Regions from separate parts of the Thalassotalea euphylliae genome, predicted to be linked through region 4. Evidence: predicted binding sites of a transcription regulator. Region 4 holds the regulator's gene; each other region holds the start of a gene.
The links. The regulator LexA, encoded in region 4, represses DNA repair genes until DNA is damaged. The targets are predictions, from matches to a motif close to TACTGTATNNNNATACAGTA.

Region 1: a site for LexA is predicted at 5,356-5,375, ahead of ruvA (Holliday junction branch migration protein RuvA). Genes of this name have one in related genera too.
Region 2: a site for LexA is predicted at 5,077-5,096, ahead of DXX94_RS09200 (DNA topoisomerase III). Genes of this name have one in related genera too.
Region 3: a site for LexA is predicted at 3,476-3,495, ahead of imuA (translesion DNA synthesis-associated protein ImuA). Genes of this name have one in related genera too.

Annotation. Positions count from the first base shown of each region.
Region 1 covers NZ_QUOT01000002.1:8,195-14,328, forward strand. Annotated here, with positions in the region: gene tolQ (protein TolQ) at 1-174, opposite strand, end outside; gene ybgC (tol-pal system-associated acyl-CoA thioesterase) at 164-574, opposite strand; gene DXX94_RS18600 (tetratricopeptide repeat protein) at 1,419-2,207, shown strand; gene DXX94_RS18605 (tetratricopeptide repeat protein) at 2,560-3,429, shown strand; gene ruvB (Holliday junction branch migration DNA helicase RuvB) at 3,579-4,583, opposite strand; gene ruvA (Holliday junction branch migration protein RuvA) at 4,649-5,269, opposite strand; gene ruvC (crossover junction endodeoxyribonuclease RuvC) at 5,411-5,941, opposite strand; gene aspS (aspartate--tRNA ligase) at 6,086-6,134, opposite strand, start outside.
Region 2 covers NZ_QUOT01000001.1:2,087,797-2,093,930, reverse strand. Annotated here, with positions in the region: gene DXX94_RS09215 (PEP-CTERM sorting domain-containing protein) at 159-941, shown strand; gene DXX94_RS09210 (hypothetical protein) at 957-1,607, shown strand; gene DXX94_RS09205 (hypothetical protein) at 2,032-2,820, shown strand; gene DXX94_RS09200 (DNA topoisomerase III) at 2,992-5,025, opposite strand; gene DXX94_RS09195 (hypothetical protein) at 5,327-6,134, shown strand, end outside.
Region 3 covers NZ_QUOT01000001.1:84,438-90,571, forward strand. Annotated here, with positions in the region: gene gltX (glutamate--tRNA ligase) at 1-673, shown strand, start outside; gene DXX94_RS00390 (DEAD/DEAH box helicase) at 869-2,236, shown strand; gene DXX94_RS00395 (hypothetical protein) at 2,273-2,896, shown strand; gene DXX94_RS00400 (hypothetical protein) at 2,971-3,198, opposite strand; gene imuA (translesion DNA synthesis-associated protein ImuA) at 3,503-4,231, shown strand; gene DXX94_RS00410 (Y-family DNA polymerase) at 4,234-5,640, shown strand; gene DXX94_RS00415 (error-prone DNA polymerase) at 5,656-6,134, shown strand, end outside.
Region 4 covers NZ_QUOT01000001.1:2,376,582-2,382,715, forward strand. Annotated here, with positions in the region: gene DXX94_RS10555 (cytochrome c oxidase assembly protein) at 1-181, opposite strand, end outside; gene ctaD (cytochrome c oxidase subunit I) at 194-1,786, opposite strand; gene coxB (cytochrome c oxidase subunit II) at 1,811-3,313, opposite strand; gene lexA (transcriptional repressor LexA) at 3,889-4,503, opposite strand; gene DXX94_RS10575 (hypothetical protein) at 4,588-5,985, opposite strand; gene DXX94_RS10580 (glycosyltransferase family 2 protein) at 5,987-6,134, opposite strand, start outside.

The DNA.
Region 1 (6,134 bases), on a different contig from region 4:
CCAAAACCTATCTTCAAATTGTTTTAGTTGATTTGCAGCCTGATCTAGCGCCTTTTTGCGCTGAAAAATCATCGCCCAACAGGCAATTGAGAATGCTAACAAGATCAGCATTACCGATTTAACTAATAAACTAGCTTGAAGAAATAAATCAAAAATTGATAATTCAGCTGACACTTTGCAATGCTCCTAGGATAAATGCTGGTATTGGGCAGGGTTTATTTTTCGAAAAATCTACGCAAGCCACGGTAACTTCCACTCGGCAAAGTACCTTGCCGTTTTCATGGGTTATTGACTGTGAAAACATCACACTGGCTTTTTTCAGTCGCGTTATCTCGGAGTGAACCGTAATAAGATCGTCCAATCGGGCGGGTGCAATGTTGTCCATTTCAACTCGTCTGACAACAAAACCCAATGAATGTTTGAGAAAATCTGACTGAGCAATGCCTAGTGCTCTTAACCACTCCGTGCGCGCGCGTTCAAAAAATTTTAAATAATTTGCGTAATAGACAATACCACCCGCATCCGTGTCTTCATAAAACACGCGGATAGGTAATTGAAACGAAGGAGAGGTCATTAATTATTGAGTAATAGAGTTACACTAGTTGTTATGGCGATTATCTTAATAACAAAGCCCTACGCCGACAAGGGCTTGAAGCGCTTAATTCGTCATTAAATTGTAAAAAAGCGCTACCTCGAATAAAAACCCAACATTTTCCTTACTTAATTTAACCTAATCGTAATATTCATATTTCGCGAATAAAAATTCACAAAATAACGAATAACACGCCATAACTATTCATTAGGCAGTACATACTAATCACACGCACCTATTTCGGATTAGTTTTTCTAATGCTTAAATAAAATTTTATTAGTTTGCCAACACGCTTAGCCCTGCCTAAAATACCCTTGTTTTCTGAGCTAGCGCAGTGAGAGCTTCTCACAAGCACAGATACCTTGAAAAGGTGGTGATACACCATCTTCTCTCTGACATGTTTCCTGGAATTTTTTAACTTCCTTCTATCAACTTTATTAAGTTGGCCCGCTTCAAATAAGCGGGCTTTTTTTTGCCTGTAATTTGCTTATTTTTCAAATTGATGATGAGTATTTTTTGCTAAGTGTTTGTAATTATTACTCGTTAGTGATATTCGTAAATGTACTAACTGCTTCGTAATTCAATTAAACCTGTTAGTTAAACCTGTTAGTTAAACCTGAATAAAACACTGAGAATATAGCCACTTAATTAAGGTTTTTTGCTGGCTAAATAGGTTTTTGAAGTGTACTTTTGATAGAAGTTGTTAGCGTTATAATCGGATCACACGCATCATGAGAGGGAAAATACGGCAAACTCAACAAGAATAACCTCAGCAAGCAGCACTACTAAGCGTTTATCAACATTAATCGCTGGCTATTTAGCTGCCATGTTACTCATACCTACCACATTTACTCAGTCTGCCAATGCAAATCAATTGGAAGCTTGCAACACTGAAGAGTGTGTTTCTTATTTCAAAAAATTTAAGCGCGCAGCCCGTAAAGGATATGTTTCAGCACAGTACAATACGGCTAAGTTTTATTACTATGGTTACGGCACGGAAGCAGACAAAGCACTTGCTTTAAAGTACTACAGAAAAACAGCTGTCAACGGTTCGAAAGAAGCACAATATATGACAGGCCTAATTTACGTGTCGGAGCCTGACTTGCAAAATCACGAGCAAGGTATTTACTGGCTAGAGCGAGCCGCAGCTAATGGTCACATTCACGCAGCATTTTTACTGGGCAAAGCGCATGCGCAAGGCGACACGATTAATGGTGGTGCACCAAATTATCAAGCATCAGATATATGGCTTACCAAAGCTTTTGATAAACGCTACAACAAGTTACCAGCACTCGTTGAAGAGTTAAATGCGAAAAAGGTGTTCAATGAAACTAACTACCCTTCCCTTTACAACAAGTTAGTTGAGCACAATATGTGGCTAGCAAAAAACAGCAATGGCGAAGTTGCCTTGAGTAACTGGGATGGTAAAACTTATGAGCGCATAACCGTCACAGGGTACAGCCAAACAGAAGCGTTTGATAATTTACTGGCAACTTTCCGTGGTAGAAACAATTCCACAGGCAGCCGATTAGGTAGCGACTGTCAGCTAACCGGAGCTTGCGCACGTAAATCGTTAAATGAAATGAAAGACAGTCAGTGGGTATCACAGCAATAGGAACGCTCATCACCTGAACACTGATTTTCCAATCTTCTCAACAGTATTGCCCGCACATATATGCGGGCTTATTTTTGCTAAAACTTAATAGTTTCAATTACTAACGCTGTTCGCTGATACGATAGATTTGTAATGATTACGCTTTAGTGGTAATTGTATATTTACCAATCACTTCATAAAATCACTAAACTTGAACAGTAGCGCTGCGCAACAACACTACTGTGAAGCTAGTTGTATAGGCTAAACTTAGTTAGTTAATATAATAACTACGTAAGTCAATAATTATGCAAGCCAATAATTACGTAAGTCGTTAGAGTTGAACACGGATCAAACACGTCAAGAGTGGGACTATATGACAAACCAAGTAAATACAAATTCCAAACGCGCTTCTTCTAAGCGTATTTCGACACTAGTTGCGGCTATGATGAGTACTCTAGTGTTCGCATCTGTAACCTACACAGGCGCTGCAAGTGCTGCACAAATAACAGCATGTGACACAGCAGAGTGTGTCTCTTATTTTAAGAAATTTAAACGTGCAGCACGTAAAGGTTACATTTCAGCTGAATACAACACCGCTAAATTTTATTACTACGGCTATGGCACCGAAGTCGACAAAACGCTTGCTCTAAAATACTACCGAAAATCGGCAGTTAATGGTTCAAAAGAAGCACAATATATGACGGGGCTAATTTTTGTCTCTGAGCCTGGCTTACAAGATCATAAACAAGGTGTTTATTGGCTAGAGCGCGCGGCGGCTAATGGTCATATCCACGCCTTGTTTTTATTAGGCAAAGCGCATGCGCAAGGTGATATTCAAAATAGTGGTGCACCAAATTATCAGGCCTCAGACAAGTGGCTAAGCAGAGCATTTGATAAACGCTACAGCAAATTACCTAAGCTTGTTGAAGAGCTAAACAACCAAAAAGTGTTTAATGAAACTAATTACCCTTCCCTTTACAATAAGCTGGTTGAGCACAACATGTGGTTGGCAAAAACTGATGCTGGTAGCGTTGATTTGACTAACTGGGAAGGTAAAACATACGAACGTATAACAGTTACAGGCTCTACGCTGAAACAAGGCTTTGATATGTTGCTCGCCAACTTCCGCAGTAGAAATGACTCTACGGGCAGTAGACTTGGTGGGGATTGCCAATTAAAAGCGGCTTGTCAGCGCAAATCACTGAATGAAATGAAAGACAGTATGTGGGTGTCGCAAAAATAACTTTGCAATGAAGAGTGTGGTTTTATTTCTCTTAACGCTATTGTTATCAGTTCACAAGCTAAAAAAGGATTAACTAGATCGTTAATCCTTTTATCATTTTAATTTCTACCGTTCTCTTACCTGTTACTGCGGATACGTTGCTGCTGATACTAAGCGGGTTTAGTTAGTCCAAAATGCTGATAAGTGCGTTCAGTAACAATTCGACCTCTTGGCGTACGTTGTAAAAAGCCTTGCTGAATTAAAAACGGCTCAAGCACATCTTCAATGGTTTCGCGTTCTTCGCCAATGGCAGCCGCTAGGTTATCAAGCCCTACTGGCCCACCCATAAATTTGTCGATTATGGCCTGCAATAGCTTTCTGTCCATAATGTCGAAGCCTTCGTTATCAACTTCAAGCATATCAAGCGCACTAGCGGCACTTTCTTTGTTAACGATACCGCCAGTTTTAATATCTGCGTAGTCACGCACTCGGCGCAATAAACGGTTGGCAATGCGCGGTGTACCGCGCGAGCGGCGAGCCACTTCAAATGCACCTTCTTGATCAATCGTCAGATTAAGGAAATGAGCGGACCGTGAAACGATATCCGTTAAATCTTTAGCCGAGTAAAACTCTAAGCGCTGAACAATGCCAAAACGATCTCTAAGCGGCGAGGTTAAAGCACCTGCTCTGGTTGTCGCACCAATTAAAGTAAAAGGCGGTAAGTCGAGCTTAATCGAGCGAGCAGCTGGCCCTTCACCAATCATAATATCCAGTTGATAGTCTTCCATCGCTGGATACAAGACTTCTTCTACCATCGGACTTAAGCGATGAATTTCATCAATAAAGAGAACGTCGTTTTCTTCTAAATTGGTCAGCAGTGCCGCTAAGTCCCCTGCTTTTTCCAATACTGGCCCAGACGTAGTGCGAATACTTACGCCCATTTCGTTAGCAACAATATTAGCAAGCGTCGTTTTACCTAATCCCGGTGGGCCAAAAATGAGTAGATGATCAAGCGGTTCATTGCGCTTTTTTGCCGCAGGGATAAAGATTTCCATTTGCGCTTTTACGTGATCTTGCCCTGTGTAATCCGCCAGCATTTTCGGGCGAATCGCGCGATCTACCCCTTCATCTTCTATCGTTGCTGCCGGCTGGATTAGTCGATCTGCTTCTATCATCTATATTCTTCTATTTCTGACTTGTTCTGTGTCTTATTTACGTTTTAAGCGTAATTTTTTGCCAACTACAGCATGGCTTTGAGCGCATCTTTGATCAGCTGCTCGCTAGATTTGTTAGCATCATACACAGCTTTAATCGCTTTATCAGCTTGTGCTTGCGTATAGCCAAGCGAGACCAGTGCGTTAATCGCATCGCCTTTGGCATCGCTAATTGTGAGTGCATTATCAGCGGCTAATTCAAATGGCGCAGCATCGGTTGCAGGCGTCGCTAAGTCTGTTTGCCAATCTTTAATGCGATCGCGCATTTCAATTAATAAGCGCTCAGCGGTTTTCTTACCAATACCGGGAATTTTCACTATGGTTGTAACGTCGTCATGGGCGACACAACTCACAAACTGCTCTGCCGACATGCCAGACAAAATCGCGAGTGCTAGTTTTGGCCCAACACCACTGGCTTTAATTAACAAACGAAACAGTTTGCGATCCACTTGATTGGCAAAACCATACAGTAGCTGTGCATCTTCTCGCACAACGAAGTGGGTATAAAGCGTGGTTTCTTGGTTTAATTCAGGTAATGCGTAAAGCGTGGTCATTGGCACTTGCACTTCATAACCAACGCCGTTGCAGTCAATGATAATATCAGGTGGCTGTTTGACTAATAATTTGCCACGTAATTGTCCTATCACGGAACTTCCTCTTTGCTCACTTGATGTTGTTTATCTAATAACGCCAGTGATTCATTATTTTAACTTCTTTGATTGTGCGAGCTTAGCACTAGATATATATACAGTAAACCCATTTAACCTTACAAACACTTATTTCCCCATTTATTTTCGTAGGCGGCCTCGTACCGTTTTACTCGCCTGCCCCGCCATTTTTACAATCGAATCGTAGCTATGTGCATGACAAAGTGCCACCGCAAGCGCATCTGCCGCATCTGCTTGGGGTGTCCCAGGTAATTTAAGAATGGATTTGACCATATGTTGCACTTGGGTTTTATCAGCAGCACCTGTACCAACCACGGATTGCTTTATTTGGCGAGCGGAATACTCAGCAATCGACATACCTGCATTGGTTGCAGCGACAATTGCTGCCCCTCGTGCTTGCCCTAGCTTTAAAGCGGAATCAGGGTTAGTTGCCATAAACACTTGTTCGATGGCGAACATATCTGGCTTAAACTGAATAATCAGCTCTGACACACCCGCAAATATGGTTTGTAAACGCGTGCCTAAGTCTTCACCTGCGGCGATGGCTTTAATACAACCACTACCAAGATAGGTAAATTTTCGCCCGTGCTGCTCTATCACGCCATAACCGGTGAATCTTGAACCAGGATCGATACCTAAAATAATTGCCAATGAGTTACCCTAATAATTCGTTATAAAATTCCATAAAAAAACGCGCTGGCTCAATGCATTAATGCAAATTGATATCCTAGCGCGTTTTACCACTTTACAAAATTAGACTAAGGAAACAACTTAACTCGTTGCGTCCTATCACTACTATTCTTGTTCAGCTTTTTCGTCTTGCTTTGCCTTCTCATCTTGCTTA
Region 2 (6,134 bases), 290 kb from region 4:
TGTTTGCCTTGTCTGAATTTTGGCTTATGTGACTTATGCCTTAGTGTTTTTTCCAAAAAAACTTACAAATACCTCATAGCTATCCACTTTTCCTCCATATTTTGTTGTTAATTTTAAGCTATCGGTTTTAGTAACAACTTTTTTGCAAGGAAATGGCGATGACATCTAATACATCTCTAAAGGTGGTAAACAAGAAAGGTAACGCACTCAAACTAAGCTCATTTTGGTTAGCCTCATTTAAATTAGGCTTAGGCATTATGCTGAGTATTGCTAGCCTAGTTTCGCCAACCAGTTCTGCTGGGCTTATCAGCGACTATTCGCTTGATAGTGACTCCAATATTGTCACCGACTCTGGCAATAACCTTGAATGGCTGCAATGGTCAGTTACAGATGGCATGTCTATCGATCAAGCGTTATCAACCTATGCTAATGATGGCTGGCAGTTAGCCTCTACTGCTCAAATGTCTGACTTGTTTAACACCTTTGATTTTAGTTATGGCCAATTTACTTGGGGTGAGGGTGGTGAAGTTGATCAATCTCACAACTCAGGCTCTGATGGCAGAACTGAGGCTGCTGATGATCGAGAGCTGATGTTTGTTTCTCTATTTGGCAATACCTATTTAGAGTTCTCATTAAATGAGAATGGCCTTTCTATGCAATATGCCGGCGCGCTATTTGGTTTTAGTGGTGGTGATGACTACTACAAGATTGCCTTTGTCCGTGATGATTTCGATTTTGAGCGGGGAATAATGCAAGATTACAATGGTGCGACAGCCGTAAATTATCGTGAATTTTTAACTGATGGTTTTCGTGAAGATTTGGGTGTCGCACTTGTTCGCTCGACTGAATCAACCGCAGTTCCTGAGCCTGCGCCACTAGTGCTCGTTGCATTTGGGTTAATTGCTTTGGTTTGCACGCGCCGTGCAAAACCCTTGTCGTAAACTGAGGGTAAGCGTATGACCAAGCTTGTTTTTTTATGCGCCTATTTAATTGCATTTGCTGTCAATGCCGGGCTAATGGTTAACACCACTGATTTTATTGATGAGTCAAACCTAACGCATTTTAACGGCTTTGAAGGCTTTAGTAATACCTTTAAAAGCGGTAAAAACTATTACGAAGAAGATGGAATTCAAGTGCGCCAAATTTTCGCGCAAGCGGGAAATGATATTATCTTGAGCTCAAGCATTGAAGGCGAGCGCTCTTGGCTTCCCAATGGTGGGGATTATGGCTATACCGAAATCACCATGGCAAGTGGCGCTGAATTTACTGCGTTAGAGTTTCTTTTTCTTGGCCCCAACTTAAATAATCAGGCGGTGCATTACAGCCTGTGGAACGACGGTCAAGTCGTATTCGAAGGGGCGCTCGACATTGGCAAGAAAGAGCAAGGCGTGCTGGGCTTTGAAGGTGGTGGCTTTGATCAATTATTTGTCCGTACAGGTCATCGCAATGCCTCTATTTTTGACCGTTCAGTTAATGGCTTGAATATTGATAGTATTCAAGTGATTAGTGCGACATCAACACCAGTACCTGAGCCTAGTTCTATTGCGGTTTTTGTGCTCGCGTTAGCGGCGTTAAGGTTGTGGAAAGTAAATTCTGTTCATCAATAGGCTTAGTTACCAAGCCTTTAAGCCGCTAAACCTTTTGGTTTAGCCACTAAGAGCAAATCTCTAAATCATAGGTCTAATAGCTACTTTTCCTGTTAGCTATTAGGCCAGAGTTAAGCTAATGGCTGAGCCAATAAGGCACCGCCATTCCCTCTTATAAAAAATTTCTTCTCGAAAGCATTTTTTGACTTAAATCAGTGAGTTTATCTCCATTTTCCCTCCATATTTTGTTGTTAGCCTGTATTTGTCGGATTAGGTCTGCGCCGCAATCCTTGCATAGCTAGTCACTCGCCTCTCTATTGATTGTAGTACTAGTCGATTGGACAGCTAGCCAAAAAGCAGGAAGTGATTAGGCGCTTTTGATCTGACTACTGGATGCAGTTGTTTGGTGTAGTTATTATATGTGGTTAGTAAATAAGGAATTTTTATGAATTTTTTGAAGTCAGTAGCATTAGTCGGTACGATTTTTCTCGCTGGTCTATCAGTCAGCTCACAAGCGGCGATGATAGGCGTTGACAATAATTTTGAAGACAATGGCTTAACCGTTCTTGAATATCGAAGTGATGGCAGTATTTGGGAGTGGTTAGATCTGTCTGTTACCAATGGTATTTCTTATAACAGCCTTGTCGCCGATTTGAACGATGATGGACGATTAAACAATTCTTCTAGTTTGTTGACCACAAATAGTGGAGCGTTGAATGACGTGCTAAGTCTCACGCCAGACTTAAGTAGTGGTTGGTCAACCGTGGCGAATTCAGACCTTGCCGGCTTATTTGGAACGTTTTTTGGTCTCACTTTAGCTGGTGATGAGCAAGTAACGATAGGAAACGGCTCAAGCGATCTCACTGAGCAGTTTATTCTTGCCTTTGGTGACACTGTGCATGAGGCATCGGAAGATAGCGGTGCCATTATTTTTGACATAAATCCAAATTTACCCAACATAGGTGAAACGCGCGGATTTACAAATAATGCCGTGGGTAATCGTGGCAGGTTTAGCTCCCCTTTTGTTTTGGATGGACAAACTAGTTTTCAGATCAGCGATAACGTTACCGATATCCTGTCATTTACTGGTACCAATACTGCGCAATTTGCTAATGCCACAGTAGGGACATGGTTAGTCCGCGAAGTAGCAACGATCCCGACACCAAGCATGTTGAGTTTGTTTGCACTATCGTTCGCCGCGCTATGCATTCGACGCAAAAAGTGGTTTAAATAGATTATTGCTTAGCACTTATCAAGGGTTAGTTTGCCCTAGTGTTTGTCTAGTGTTTGTCTAGTGTTTGTTTTGTTAAAGTCTCGCCAAGGAACGGCGTTTCTCCGCGCTCAGGCGGCAATCTTCGAGATAAGGTGATAATGCCTCATTAAGTGATTGATGCTTGTGAGTTTGTTACTTTTTAGTTGTGCTCGATTTACGCTTGGTATTTGACGTTTTTCGGCGTTTTTTATAAGCGGGTTTTTGTGGACTTTTCAGCCCTTGTAATGAGCTTGGCAATTGCTGGCTAAGCAAATTAACCAAGCCGTGTAATGAGCCTTCAATGGGCTGCATAAATTGTCCATAACTACAGGCTTTATCGGCAATTTGGTTAAGTGATAACTCCCAACGTGCGGTCATATCTGGCTGTGTGCAATCACTTGGCAAGGCATCAATTAATCCTTTTCCTGTGTCGGTAGCATGAATTTGTTTGCCTTGGCGCTGTAAAAAGCCACGTTTAAATAGCAAGTCGATAATCCCAGCGCGGGTCGCTTCAGTGCCTAGACCATCAGTTTCTTTTAAGATGGCTTTAAGGGGTTTATCGGTAACAAAGCGGGCAATTCCGGTCATGGCGGCAAGTAAAGACGCATCGGTAAAATGCTTTGGTGGCTCGGTTTGTTTTTCCCGTAAGTGCCCAAGTTGGCAAAATAAGGTTTGCCCTTGGGTTAAGTTTGCTAGTGCAGGATTGTTATTTTGCTGTTCATCGTTATCTTCTTTGTTACTGGTAGGTGTTGCGTCCTCTGCACTGGTAGGTATAGCTTGCTCTGCTTTCGTGCTTTCCTCTTTGCTATTTTTTGAGGGAGTAAACAGCGATTTCCAACCCAGTTGTGACACTATATTGGTGCTAGCGGTAAATAGCCCACCAGCAATCGAAAAACTCGCTTTAATCTGCTGATAGCAATAAGCCGGAAAAAACTGCGCCGCATATTGACGGCAAATCAGTTGATAAATATTTTTCTCAAAGTTATTTAAATTGAGCTTAGCTGGCGATTTGGTGGTCGGAATAATCGCGTGATGAGCGCCCACTTTACTGTCTTGCCAAGCGCGACTTTTGCGTTTGGGATCGGCATCGCCTAACTGCTTTGCCAGTGGCAGTTGGCTGTCTTTTAGCATGGCAAGTATTTGTGGCGCTTGGCTAAAATGCTCGGTGGGTAAATAACGGCAATCTGATCTTGGGTAAGTGATCAGTTTATGTTTTTCATACAGTGCCTGACAAACGTCTAGCACCAATTTAGCATTCATGGCATAGCGCTTAGCCGCATCAATTTGCAGGGCTGATAAGTTATAAGGCAGTGGTGCGTTTTGTTGCTTGTCTTGCTTTGTCAGCTCTGTAACTTGCGCTGGTTGCTGGTGAATGCGGCTCACCACATTTTCTGCCAGCGCTTTTACTACTACTCGTCCGTCTCCATCTTGGTAGGGTTGGCAGGCTTCACTCGGTTGCCATTTGGCCATGATGTTTGGCGCGGATGCGGTTTGGTTAAGCGTTAATTTGGCTTCCACCTCATAAAAAGGCTTACTAACAAAGTTAGCAATTTCGCGATCGCGATTGACCACTAGCCCCAACACTGGGGTTTGTACACGGCCCACTGACAACACTCCTTGATAGCCAGCTTTGCCCCCTTGAATGGTTAGCGCGCGGGTCAGGTTAATGCCATAAAGCCAATCGGCTCGGCTGCGTGCTAACGCTGAAACCGATAGCGGCATAAAAGCCTGATTAGACTTCAATTGGTTAAGGGCTTTTTTCACTGCAGCTGGGTTTAAGTCGCTAATTAAGAGACGCTTTACCGCTGCGGTTTTCGTTTTAGTGAGCTTTAAATAATTAAGCACTTCATCGACCAGTAATTGGCCTTCACGATCAGGATCGCCGGCGTGAACAACTTCGTCCGCTTTTTTCAGCCAATTGCGGATCACAGTCAGTTGGCTTTTGGTTTTGTACTTAGGTTTTAATTGCCAACTGTCAGGAATAATCGGCAAGTGTTCAAGCTGCCACTTCTTATAGTGCTCACCATAAGCTTCAGGCTCAGCTTGCTCCAAAATATGACCAATGCACCAAGTGACAATATCGCCGTTACCTACTTGAATATAACCTTGCTGTTTTTTATGCGGCTTGGGAAGCACATCTGCGATGGCTCGTCCTAGGCTAGGTTTTTCGGCGATATACAGCTTCATGCAGTGTTATTAAGTGAGTGCTAGCAGAGTGATAAAGCGAGTGTAACTTGATACTGGTTAAATATCCAGTTGCTAAGGTGGTAGCAAGAATAGTTGTAGCAAGAATTGTTATCAGTAATCAATAAGCTATGTATCTTTTCACAGTAAACTAACGGCGCATTAAACTGGCGGCGCAACAAATTCGCTTAATAAATTAGTGGCACAAAAAGCTAGCTCAATAAATTAGGGGAGATAGTGTAATAAATTTTTATGCTTGCTGACTGATAGGGAGTACTTATAAAAATTATTCAAGGATGAAGCGATGCGCACCCCTGTTAGAAAAAAACTGCAATTCTTATTGACCGCCATAGTGGTGTTTACCGCAGGCTTTCAGTTATTGCCAGAGCAGTTAGCATTCAGCTCAGCACTAACCACTGACAACTTAATCGCCATGTCGCCACTGCTGCTGGCGGTATTTGGCTACTTTATTTTCTTACCTGTGTTGTATTGGTTTTGGGTGATTAAAGCCGGTCAGCAAAAGCCTTGGAAAATGTTGCTGATCTTTTCACTAAGTGCGTTATGCGCTCGTTACAGCTTTCCTAGCAACATTGCAGAATATTTCGAATTTATTACCTATTTGCGCTATCCAATTATCGGTGTTTTGCTGATTATCGAATTGTATTTGATGGTGACCATAGTAAAAGGCCTATGGCAGGCCAGAAAGCTAAGTGGCGATCCGCGCGTTCATGCGTTTAATCAGTACCAAGATGATGACAAGAAGCTAACGCTGGCTGTGCCATTTGCATGGGAGCCAGCTAGTTGGTATTACGCTATTCCAAAATTCTCGCGTAACCACGCAAAGGCGCTGGCGCAGTTACAGGTAAACTCGACTCAGCGTTGGCATTGGTTGTTATTGCTCACAGGCTGTGTAGTGCTTGGCACAACCTGTTATTGGTTATTGGCAGGCTGGAGCGAGCTTGTGGCGATTATTGTTGCCAGCTTTTTCTTCTACAGCGTTATTTTTAGTACGGCAAATCATCGTATCGCAAGGCATTACTCTGTTTATCTATTAGGAGACAAACTAGTGGTTAATGCTGCCTTTTGGAGTTTTATTGTGATTGACGTTAAAG
Region 3 (6,134 bases), 2.3 Mb from region 4:
GCAATATCGCGATGAAGGTTACCTACCAGAAGCGTTATTAAACTACTTAGTGCGTTTAGGTTGGTCACACGGCGACCAAGAAATTTTCTCAATTGATGAAATGATTGAGCTTTTCGACTTAACCGGTTGTAACCGCGCACCATCGGCGTTTAACACAGACAAGCTTATCTGGGTAAACCAGCACTACATGAAAACCATGGATCCAGAATATGTCGCTGAGCACTTAGCATGGCACATGACTGACCAAGGTATTAGTACTGACAATGGGCCAGCACTTGCTGAAATCGTTAAAGTACAAGCAGATCGCGTTAAGACCCTAAAAGAAATGGCGCAAATTTCTAGCTACTTCTACCAAGATTTCACCGAGTTTGATGCCACAGCGGCGAAAAAACACTTACGCCCAGTGGCGGCCGAGCCGTTAACTTTAGTGAAAGAAAAGCTAGCTGCGCTTGAAAACTGGGTAGCAGCAGACATTCACGCTGCGATTAACGGCACAGCAGAAGAGCTTGGTTTAGGCATGGGTAAAGTGGGTATGCCACTTCGCGTTGCGGCAACGGGCGCAGGTAACTCACCATCGCTTGATATCACACTAGAGCTTTTACCAAAAGAAAAAGTATTAGCGCGTATTGATATGGCGTTAGCGGTTATTGCTGAGCGCGTAGCAAACAGTTAATTAATTGTTTATTTGAAGGCTACGATGGCCGCAAACATGTAGTCATTATCTTTTTGAATGCTGAGCTGCTAGTTCTATAAATGTGGCAGCTCAGCATTTTTAGTTTTATTAGTTACATCGACTTTGTTAGTTAAGTTGTCGCGGTCAGAGCAACTATAATGAGGTCATTCAAGATTTTATTTTTAGGAGACAGTATTGAATTTTAGCAATTTTGGTTTAGATAAACGTTTAATGGAAAGTATTGAACATCAAGGGTTTACTGAACCTACCGAAATTCAAACTAAAGCCATTCCGGTTGCAGTGGCAGGTCACGACTTAATTGCGTCTTCTAAAACTGGCTCGGGTAAAACCTTAGCCTTTATTCTGCCAGCCATTCAACGTGTCAGCACCCAACGCGCTTTGTCAAAGAAAGATCCGCGTGTATTGATTTTGGCGCCTACGCGTGAATTAGCGAAACAAGTGTATGGACAACTGCGCTTATTTACCGCCAATACCCAATTTAAAACGGTATTAATTTTAGGTGGTGAAAACTTTAACGATCAGGTCAAAACCTTAAGTAAAGATCCTCACTTTATTGTGGCGACTCCAGGTCGATTAGCGGATCACTTAGACCAAGGGCATTTCTACCTACAAGGCTTAGAGCTTTTAGTGCTCGATGAAGCCGATCGCATGCTCGACTTAGGTTTTGCTGAGCAATTAGCGAAAATAAATAAGGCAGCCGATCACCGTAAACGCCAAACCTTGCTGTTTTCAGCTACCTTAGACCATGCGCAAGTCAATGACTTTGCTGCTGATTTGCTGAAATCACCAAAGCGCATCGCGATTGAACACGGTCACACTGAGCATCAAGGTATCAACAAACGTTTTTATCTCGTCGATAATCTAGATCACAAGCAAGCTATGCTGAGCCATGTGCTGAAAAACGAAGACATTCAGCAGCTAATTATCTTCACTGCAACTCGCAGCGATACTGAACGTTTGGCAGGTGAGCTAAGCGAGCAGGACATAGACGCCATTGCCCTAAGTGGTGATTTAAATCAAAGTAAGCGCAACCAGATTATGGAAAGCTTTGCCAAAGGTCGCCATAAAGTATTGATCACAACAGACCTTGCTTCGCGTGGCCTAGATTTAATGAATGTTTCGCATGTGATCAACTTTGATATGCCAAAGCATACCGAAGAGTTTGTCCATCGCATTGGCCGTACAGGTCGCGCGGGCAACAAAGGTGACGCTATCTCCTTTGTCGGTCCTAAAGACTGGTTAAGCTTTAAAAACGTGGAAGGCTTTTTACAGCAAACCATCAGCTTTGATGAGATTGATGGTTTAAAAGCCAAGTTTAAAGGCTTAAAACCTAAGCCGAAGAAAAAGCCAGTGAAAAAAGCGCAGCCAAAAAAAGCTGCTAATAAAGCTACAGCGCCAAAAGCCAAACGCGTGAATAAGAAAACCATGTTTACGCTGCAAGATGCGGGTGATATGCCAATTATGCGTAAAGGTCCTAAGTTAGCGCCCAACGAAATAGATCGCGAGATAGCTCAAGAAATAGACAAGCAGGACGAAGAATAAGGCTAGGTATTTTTGCGTGTTTAAGGGAATATGCAGGTGACGATAGTACTGGTAAGCGATATCTTCGGTCGCACACCTGCGTTTGAAGCGCTTGCTAATTCACTTGCCGATATAACAGGCTCACAAACAATCTTGTTTGATCCATACCAAGGTGAAAACCTTAATTTCACGGACGAGCAAGCTGCCTACCAATACTTTTCTCAGCATATTGGCGTTGAAACTTACGCTGATATGCTGGTTAAATTTCTAACCTCATTAAATCAAGATGAACAAGCAAAGCCTTTAACAGTGTTAGGTTTTAGCGTTGGTGCATCTGTCGCTTGGTTACTGGCATGCCATTCGAGTAACACGGGTTTGTTGCCTGACAAAAAGCTATCTAATAATAATCTACCGGAAATAAAGCAGGTTATCGGTATTTATGGTGGTCAAATTCGCAACTATAGCGCGCTAGAACCTGATGTAGAAACAAGGCTAATTTTTCCTCAATCTGAGTCTCATTTTGAGGTAACCGCACTTACTGAAAAGTTAGCCACGAAAGAAAATGTTAGCGCCTATCAAGTGCCGTATTTGCATGGTTATTTAAACTCACATTCAAAAAATTACAATCAGGTTGGCTATGATAGCTTTTTAGCAGACTTTAATTGTTTAATCAGTGAATAAAAAATAAAGTGTGCCTTGTGCTAGACCTATTTAAAAAAAGCGCTAAGTACATAAGCAATTTAAAAATTAATAAACTAGTTTTTGTCACTATCTGACTTAGTTGATCCTACAACGGCTTCTCTCTCTTTTTTGTATTCTTGATAAGGCTTTTCTGCTTGATGACAAGCCTGATATTCTTCACCTGACTGGGCGTTATTAACACATTCACTTTTTTGGTAGCCTTGGCCAAGCTCATAAAGCGCTTTGTTGCTGCAACCAATAGCAACTATCAGTAAAAATACGACTGTAAATAGTCTTAACATGTTCTTCCTCTTTATTTTTATTACCTTCTTTACTAATCGCCTAATCGCCTAATCGCGTTCAACAGTTAGTATGACTATCACCCTAGGTTTTAGTTCGCCATGCTCTTAAAGCATTTGTGGTGGTGCTGAAATAAAATATTCAAAAGTAAGCTGATTCAAGATTCATAGGTACCTAAAAGCTTTTAACTTGCTTATTGGTTGCATTGTAGGCAGACATTGCTAATGGATTAGATGTCTACAAGCTAATTTCCATTGGTAAATTATCATTTAACTATTATACTGTAAAAATATACAGGCAAAAGAAATGAATAATTTAATCGACTTACTCCAAAACCAAGATTTAGTATGGCAAGGCAATGCCAAAAAAGCTCATTCGCCAGTGTGTTTGCCATCTGGATTTGCCCCCCTTGATCAACAGCTAGGTGGTGGTTTCCCGCAAGGTGTTAACGAAATCCAAAGTGTTAGCGGTATTGGCGAGTTGCGTTTGTTAATTCCTGCATTAATGGCTGCGGCGGTAGAACAACGTTTAATCGTGTTTATTGCCTCCATGGGCACTATTTGCTCAGAAATGCTTACTGAGCAAGGGATTGAGCTTGAGCAGGTGCTAGTTCTCTCTTTAGATGAGCACCAACAAGCATTATGGGCTGCTGAACAATGCTTACGCAGCGGTGCTTGTCATAGTGTTGTAATGTGGACCCAAGCGTCGTTAGCGATACACCAAGTTAAACGGTTGCAAGTTGCATGTGACGTTGGCAACAGCTTTCACTTTATTTTACGTGAAAAAAAGTTAGAGGGAGTTACCTTACCTTTTGATTTAAGTTTATCCCTAGTACCTCATCAACAAGGAGTGTTAGCAAAGATAAATAAACGCAAGCGTGGTTGGCCTTCTGCACCTTTTCTCATTGATATGAGTGACTTATGGCCTGCATTAACCTTTGCTGACTCCGCTGTGGATTCATCAAATTCTGTGCCTTATTCTTCATCAAACAACGTGTTGCCATTTTCTAGTGGTGGTCATGTGCAAGTTGTCTAGCTATGTCACTTTGGCTTTATTTACACTTTCCTCAACTACAGTTAGATACTATTTATCAGGCGGCTGAGCATCAACAGACCCCATTAATTATTGTTAACGATAAAAACAATGAGGTTCTACAACTTAATCAACTTGCTAAGAATCAGGGGATAACTCTGGGCATGGGGCTTGGTACGGCAGCATCTTTGACCGACAATATACAAGTTAAAGTATATGAACCAGATATAGAAACACAGCGGCTTAAGCATATTGCTCATTGGCTTTATGCAGTAAGCGCAGATATAGCGTTATATCCGCCTAATGGCTTATTACTCCGGGTAAGTAATATGCTTAGTTTGTACCGTGATCTGGCTCATTATTGGCAGGAGCTATCAGCGCAATTAAGAGCATTAGCCGTTAATTTTCACTATGCAACGGGTTATTCTCCTAATGCAGCACGTTTATTAGCACGACAGCAATTAGATCAGCTCTCTGATAATAAACCTTGGTTGCTTGCTCAGCTAAAACAGCAAAAGCTAATTAATAGTGATTTAGATAAACAAATCATTGTGCGATTACAAAGAGTGGGCGTGCATAAGTTAGCAGATCTACTTAGCCTGTCTTTACCTGAATTGGCGAAACGCTTCACTATTGAAGTAGTTAACTACATTGGCCAGTTAACCGGAGATCTGCAACATCAGGTTGTTTTTTATATTCCGCCAGAGCAGTTTGAACAATATTTAGAGTTGTATTTCGAAGTTAGTAACCAGCAGTATTTAACGAAGCCACTAGCTAAGTTGTATGGGTTATTAGAAAACTATTTAGTACGTAGAGACAAGCTGGTAACTGAAGTTAGGTTATTACTACACCAACGTGATCATGCAGATCTCTGCATACAAATAGGTGCAGCCCAAGGTGAATATAAAACCGACAAATGGTTACAGCTTACACACCTTAAACTAACATCTATCGCTTTAGCAGCGCCTGTTATTGGCATTAGTTTAACCGCTAAGCAGATTGTTAATAAATATGGACAACATCAGGATTTATTTAAGGGGTCACAAGGAAGTACTACAGCAGCAGAGTTAGTGTCTGTTCTTAGTGCGAAATTAGGAGAAGATAAAGTAAAAGGGCTGGGTATTGAGCAAGATGCCAGACCTGAAGTTGCTAATCGGCTATGTCCACCATTCACTGCATTGAAAGAAACCACAGTAGCCTTAAAGCTGCGTCCGAGTATCCTATTACCAGTACCGTTACCGCTCCAAGAACAAGTAAAAGTCATGTCACCGCCAGAGCGTATCGTTACCGGTTGGTGGGATGATGCCCCTATAAATCGTGACTACTTTGTTGCCTGTAGTAAACAAGGTCGATGGCTATGGTTGTTTAGAGATAAACAGCAACGCTGGTTTGTGCATGGCTTATTTAGTTAGTGGGACTTACCGCAAATGAGTTATAGCGAATTATTTTGCCAAAGTAACTTTTCTTTCTTACAAGGAGCATCGCATCCAGAAGAGCTGATACTCCAGGCTCGCTTTCTTGGTTATGAAGCGCTGGCGATAACTGATGAGTGCTCGGTTGCAGGAGTAGTTCGTGCATATACGGCGAGTAAAGAACATGAACTCAATATTAAGTTAATTGTTGGCAGTATGTTTTGGCTTAATAGCGAGCTACAGCTTCTTTTATTATGTCCTAGTCGTGTCGCTTATGCTGAGTTATGTCGAGTTATCACTAACGCTCGTCGACGCAGTGAAAAAGGTGAATACGATCTACAGGAATGGGATCTAATGTCACTTAAGCACTGCTTGATTATCTGGCTACCAACAGGGCAGGTATGTGATCAACATTGGGGGAGTTGGCTAGTAAAATATCACGGTAAAAGACTTTGGTTAGGTGTACAGCGTCATTTACTTAACAATGAACAAGC
Region 4 (6,134 bases):
CGTCAACACCTTTGTCGTTAACCTGTGCCGCAGTATCAGCAGTTTTGCCGTTCAGTCCGGTGATTTCACAAAACACGTCATACAAAGGCACCATGGCAAATCCAAAACCAAACATGGCGAATACAACTAAGACGAGTTTTTTCGCAGTTTTTTGAATATTTTGCTGTGATGCGTTTGTCATGACCGACTCCTGCTAATCTATTTTCGGCGGCTTTTCAAAAGTGTGGTATGGCGCAGGCGAAGGCACTGTCCACTCAAGCCCTTCAGCACCGTCCCAAGGTTTTGCTTCGGCTTTTTCACCGCCGCGAATACACTTGATAACCACAGCCAAGAAAATTAGCTGCGACAAACCAAACGCAAAGCCACCAATACTGACCCACTTATTAAAGTCAGCAAATTGCAGCGCGTAATCTGGAATGCGGCGCGGCATACCGGCTAATCCCAAGAAGTGCATAGGGAAAAACAGTAGGTTTACGGAAATCAGTGAACACCAGAAATGCCATTTACTTAGTGCGTCGTTGTACATATTCCCCGTCCATTTCGGCAACCAATAGTAAGCGGCAGCAAAAATTGAGAATAACGAGCCAGTCACTAGCACGTAATGGAAGTGAGCAACCACGAAATAGGTGTCATGATATTGGAAATCAACTGGTGTCATTGCCAACATCAGCCCAGAGAATCCACCAATAGTAAATAAAATGACAAACGCGATAGAGAACAACATGGGGGTTTCGAAAGTCATTGCGCCGCGCCACATGGTTGCTACCCAGTTAAAGACTTTAACCCCAGTTGGCACCGCAATTAGCATCGTACAGTACATAAAGAAAAGCTCACCAAAGAGTGGCATGCCCGTTGTGAACATATGGTGCGCCCAAACAATAAACGATAAGAACGCGATAGAAGCGGTAGCGTATACCATGGAGCTATAACCAAAGAGCGGCTTGCGAGAAAAGGCTGGAATGGTGGTTGAGACAATACCAAAAGCTGGCAAGATCATAATGTAAACTTCAGGGTGACCAAAGAACCAGAAAATATGCTGGAACATTACAGGGTCACCACCACCGGCAGCATCGAAAAAGCTTGTGCCAAAATAGGTGTCAGTTAACACCATAGTGACAACGCCCGCTAATACTGGCATTACCGCAACAAGCAAGTAAGCAGTAATAAAAAAGGTCCAAACAAACAGCGGCATCTTCATGTAAGTCATGCCTGGCGCACGCATATTCATGATGGTAACGACAATATTAATCGCCCCCATGATGGAGGATATCCCCATAATGTGGACAGCAAACACGAAGAACGCCGTGCTGCCATTGCTATAAGTGGTGGATAGCGGTGCGTAGAAGGTCCAACCGAAGTTAGGTGCTCCGCCGCCAATAAAGAAGGATGCCAGTAAAATACTGAATGCAAATGGCAATATCCAAAAGCTCCAGTTGTTCAAACGTGGAAGTGCCATATCAGGGGCACCTATCATCATCGGAATCATCCAGTTTGCCAAGCCCGTAAAGGCCGGCATGATGGCGCCAAACACCATGATCAAACCATGCACAGTGGTCATTTGGTTAAAAAAGTCTGGCTCTACAATTTGTAAGCCTGGCTGGAATAACTCGGCGCGAATCACCATAGCCATAGCGCCGCCAGTTAAAAACATAATAAATGAGAACCACAAATAGAGCGTGCCTATGTCTTTGTGGTTAGTGGTATATAGCCAGCGCTTAATACCTGTCATCTTGTGATCGTGATGGTCGCCGTGGTGGTGATCATCATGAATTACATCAGTTGTCATAATCTTTCCTCCCTAGCTATAAGACTATTTAGCACTTACAGCATCAACGTCTGCAGGTTGCACGACATCGCCCGTGTTGTTGCCCCAAGCATTGCGCTCGTAGGTCACCACAGCGGCGATTTCTGTTTTCGTGAGCTGACCGCTAAATGCCTGCATAGCGGGGTTTTTCTTACTACCGTTGTACACAATATCGATATGCGCAGTAACATCTCCCAAGATCATTGGGCTGCCAATCAATGACGGGAAAGCTGGTGGTAAGCCAGCACCTGTTGGCTGATGACAAGCAACACAGGCTTTCATGTAAACCGCCTCACCCTGCACCATTAATTCATCACGTGTGTAGGTTTTGCTTAAATCTTCAGTTGTGGGTTGTGGGTTTTCTAATTCGCTGGTGGCAGAATCTACCATTGGGGGCATAGCCTCTGCTGTTTGCTCGACAGCTGCCGCAGCGCTTGCGCCGCCAGCTAATGCATTAACGTCGCTCGCTTGAACACTCTCACCTGTATTGTTACCCCAAGCATTGCGCTCGTAGGTCACGACCGATGCAACTTCTTTTAACGACAGTTGTTTGCCAAAGGCTGGCATGGCGTTTTTACCATTGAGGATAATCGCAATATGCTGTTCGATTTGATTCGGGTCGGTTGCGACAACACTGCCTTTAAGTGCGGGGAATGCTGGCGGTAAGCCTAAGCCTGTTGGCTGGTGACAAGCGGCGCAGTAGGCGGTATATGTGGTTTCACCGAGCTGCATTAACTCATCCATCGAGACATTGGCATTGAGCGAGGCAGCTTCCGCGGCCTTGGCATCAGCAATCAATTGTTTTTGCTCACTCACCCAAGTGGCATAATCTGCCTCAGATTTAACTTCGACAACGATTGGCATATACCCATGATCTTTGCCGCAAAGCTCGGCACATTGGCCTCGATAGACACCAGGCTCGTCTACTCTAGTCCACGCTTCATTGATAAAACCAGGGTTGGCATCTTGCTTAACTGCGAAAGCAGGTACCCACCAAGAATGAATAACATCGTCAGAAGTAATTAAGAATCGGACTTTTTTATTAGTGGGAATAACTAATGGTTTGTCTACTTCCAATAGGTAGTTTTCACCTTTTGTTTGACCACTGCCATCGCGATTATCAAATTGTTCTCTCGGTGTCGAAAGCACCGAATAGAACTCAATACCTTGGTCAAAATATTTGTAATGCCACTTCCACTGAGAGCCTGTAACTAAAATGGTAATATCTGAATTATCATTATCTTCCATCTCAATCAATGTGCTAGTGGCAGGCACTGCCATCGCGATGAGAATAACAATGGGAATAGCAGTCCAAAGTATTTCTACCTTGGTACTTTCATGGAAAGTTGCAGGCTTAACGCCTTTTGATTTGCGATGGAATACCATCGACCAAAACATTGCGCCGAACACTAAAATACCAATAACGGTGCATATCCACAGTACCAACATATGAAGGTCATAAACCTCATTGCTGATTGCGGTAACCCCTTTGGTTAAGTTCAGCTCCATCTCCGCCCAAGCTGTGCTGGAAAACAACGTACTACTAAAAATGCTCCCAAAAAACAGCCAACCTAGGTTACGTCTTTTCACTCGACATCTCCTCTACCCTGTTGAATAACAAAGACATCAAAGCCGTCGATAGTAAAACTTTCGACGTGGGCTTACTTTGCAGATCGTGTTGTGATGTATGTTGTAATGTAGTTGTTGTGCGCACATCACTTATTCTTATGTTTTATTCGTCATTATTGCTTGCGCACTTTACAACCTAGAATTACTCAATTTTTAATCAAGATCTAGTGATTTATGATCAATTATTATTATTTTTTCCTTATTTATCAGTAGAGTATGAACTCTAATAAAAGAACATCGCGTCGATTAAATTATGTGCTATCAAGCGCTTGGGAGGGGATACAGTCAACTAGAAAGTTTAGTAGTGATAGGTTTTTTGGACATAAAAAAGCCAACGAAATTCGCTGGCTTAATTAGAAAAATATAGGTCAGGTAACTAAGCTACAATATCATCGATATTAGTCTATTCGTCTAGCTAATGATAAAAAATAGACCTTGAAAAGAAATGCTTTATCTTACATCCAGTCTGCATTTCGAATAACACCAACAGCAATACCTTCAACGTTAAAGTGCTGGCTGGTTAGATCAACTTCTATTGGCGCGAATTCTTCATTCTCTGCATGCAGATAAACCACATTACCCTCGCGTTTAAAGCGCTTCACAGTAACATCATCTTCTACCCGCGCGACAATAACTTGGCCATTGTGAACATCAGTTGTTTGATGCACAGCCAATAAATCACCGTCCATAATACCGATGTCTTTCATACTCTCGCCGTTAACACGCAGTAAGTAATCTGCAGCAGGTTGGAATAAATTGCCATCAATTTGATAACGGTCTTCCACGTGCTCTTGCGCCAATATTGGCTCACCAGCTGCAACTTGACCAATTAACGGTAAACCAGATTCTTCAACAAATGCATCAGCTAGACGGATACCACGTGAAGTACCTGGCAGCATTTCAATGTAGCCTTTTTTTGCCAGTGCTTTTAAGTGCTCTTCAGCAGCATTAGCTGATTTAAAACCGAAGAAGTCGGCAATTTCAGCTCGTGTTGGTGGCATGCCAGTATCAGCAATTTTATCTTTGATAAGCTCAAATATTTGAGATTGTCGTGCGGTTAATGGCTTCATAGCGATACAGGTCCTCTCCTGATATCCATACAGCATTACTGTAAGTATATACACACTGTATGGATATGCAAGTATAAATACAATCTACCCGTTATCGAATGTCTCGACTATTTCAGCAATCAATATAGCCACTAAAATAAAGAACATAGGTATCGCAGGCAGGTGATATTTTGCATTACTTTCGAATACTGAGTGTACTGTAAAAAAATATAAAAAAGACAAACTTAAAGTAGCAATCAAGTGATCAGATGTTATCAGGCTATACAGTTTTTCTCGACAGAAAAATATTATCAGCCACAATAATAACCAGAATGTGTTAGCCCCTAATTTCAAGCCGTAATAAGGTATCTCACCTATTGGTTGTTGAGCACTTCGCTTAAGAATCGAATAAATACCGGTACTATCGTCTCCTAAAAACTTGGTCATTTTGATAAATGACAAGTAAAAAAAGTCTACTGGATTATTTTTTATCCATTCTATTGCCAACTCTTTCCCTCGCTTGTCTTGCTCTAATTCTGACAAATGTGAAATATCAATTGCTCCTTTAGCAATGTAGCCCCCCGTCGCAATTTCATTATTCGCACGATACATATTTGAGCCACCATTGGTCGATATCATCACAAACTGATCAAATACTTGTGTATTTCTATAACTCCAGGGTGCAATTGCCGATAGCATTCCAGCAAGCAAGCAGACAAACAAGCTTAACTGGTTCGTAAAGTGTAATTTTTTAAACCAGTTTAAAACGACAAAAACAGAGACAAAGAGAATCGTGCCCGGTTGAATCAAAGCGCAAAACCCCAGAACAAGCCCATTAATAAAGTGATACTTGAAACCACTTTTCTGAGTGTATAAATAAACAGATAGCAATAATAGCGTCATTAAGGGTAGTTCTTTGTAGGCATCTAGTGCGCCCAAAAGTCCTGTTGGCCAAAACGTAAAAATTGATATTGCTACAATTGCAGCGCGTCGCGAATGATATTTATGCGTCAATTGAAAGATTACGTAGCTAGCAATTAAGGTAATGAGACAATTTTGTATAAATATAGTGCTAGTAGATACGGGAATAATGCCAAGGTGAGAAACATATAAAAACAGTGGGTAGCCCGGTGGCCAATAGGCATATGTATTGCCATGTTGATAGCTATTTTCTGATATCAGTTGGTTGGCAAGCGAAACATACGTAGCGGAGTCTGAAACAAAGTTGACAGGGAAGAGAACAAAAGCGGCTATTTTTATTGCCAATCCCAACACAACTATTAATAGCGGTGACACTGTGTAATTGAAACTCCAGCGAACTCTTTTTCCAAAATATAAAAATAAGGCTAATGTTGACGTCGTTAGCCCTATAGAAACGGCATAGGCAATAGCTGGTTGTGTTAAAAATTCCTCTAATATAAGTAAAAAAACACTAAACACAGCCAGAGGCACAATAGCCGTCCAAACCAACCTATGCAGTTGGCAAAATGCTGTGTCTAACATGTTAAACTTCCTTCTCTATCGTGTATAACGGTCTAGATTTAGTCTCCATATATATTTTGGCAATATACTCACCGACCACTCCTAAACTGAGTAGCTGTACACCGCCAATAAAAAACACTGGAATTACGATAGATGCCCAGCCTGGAACC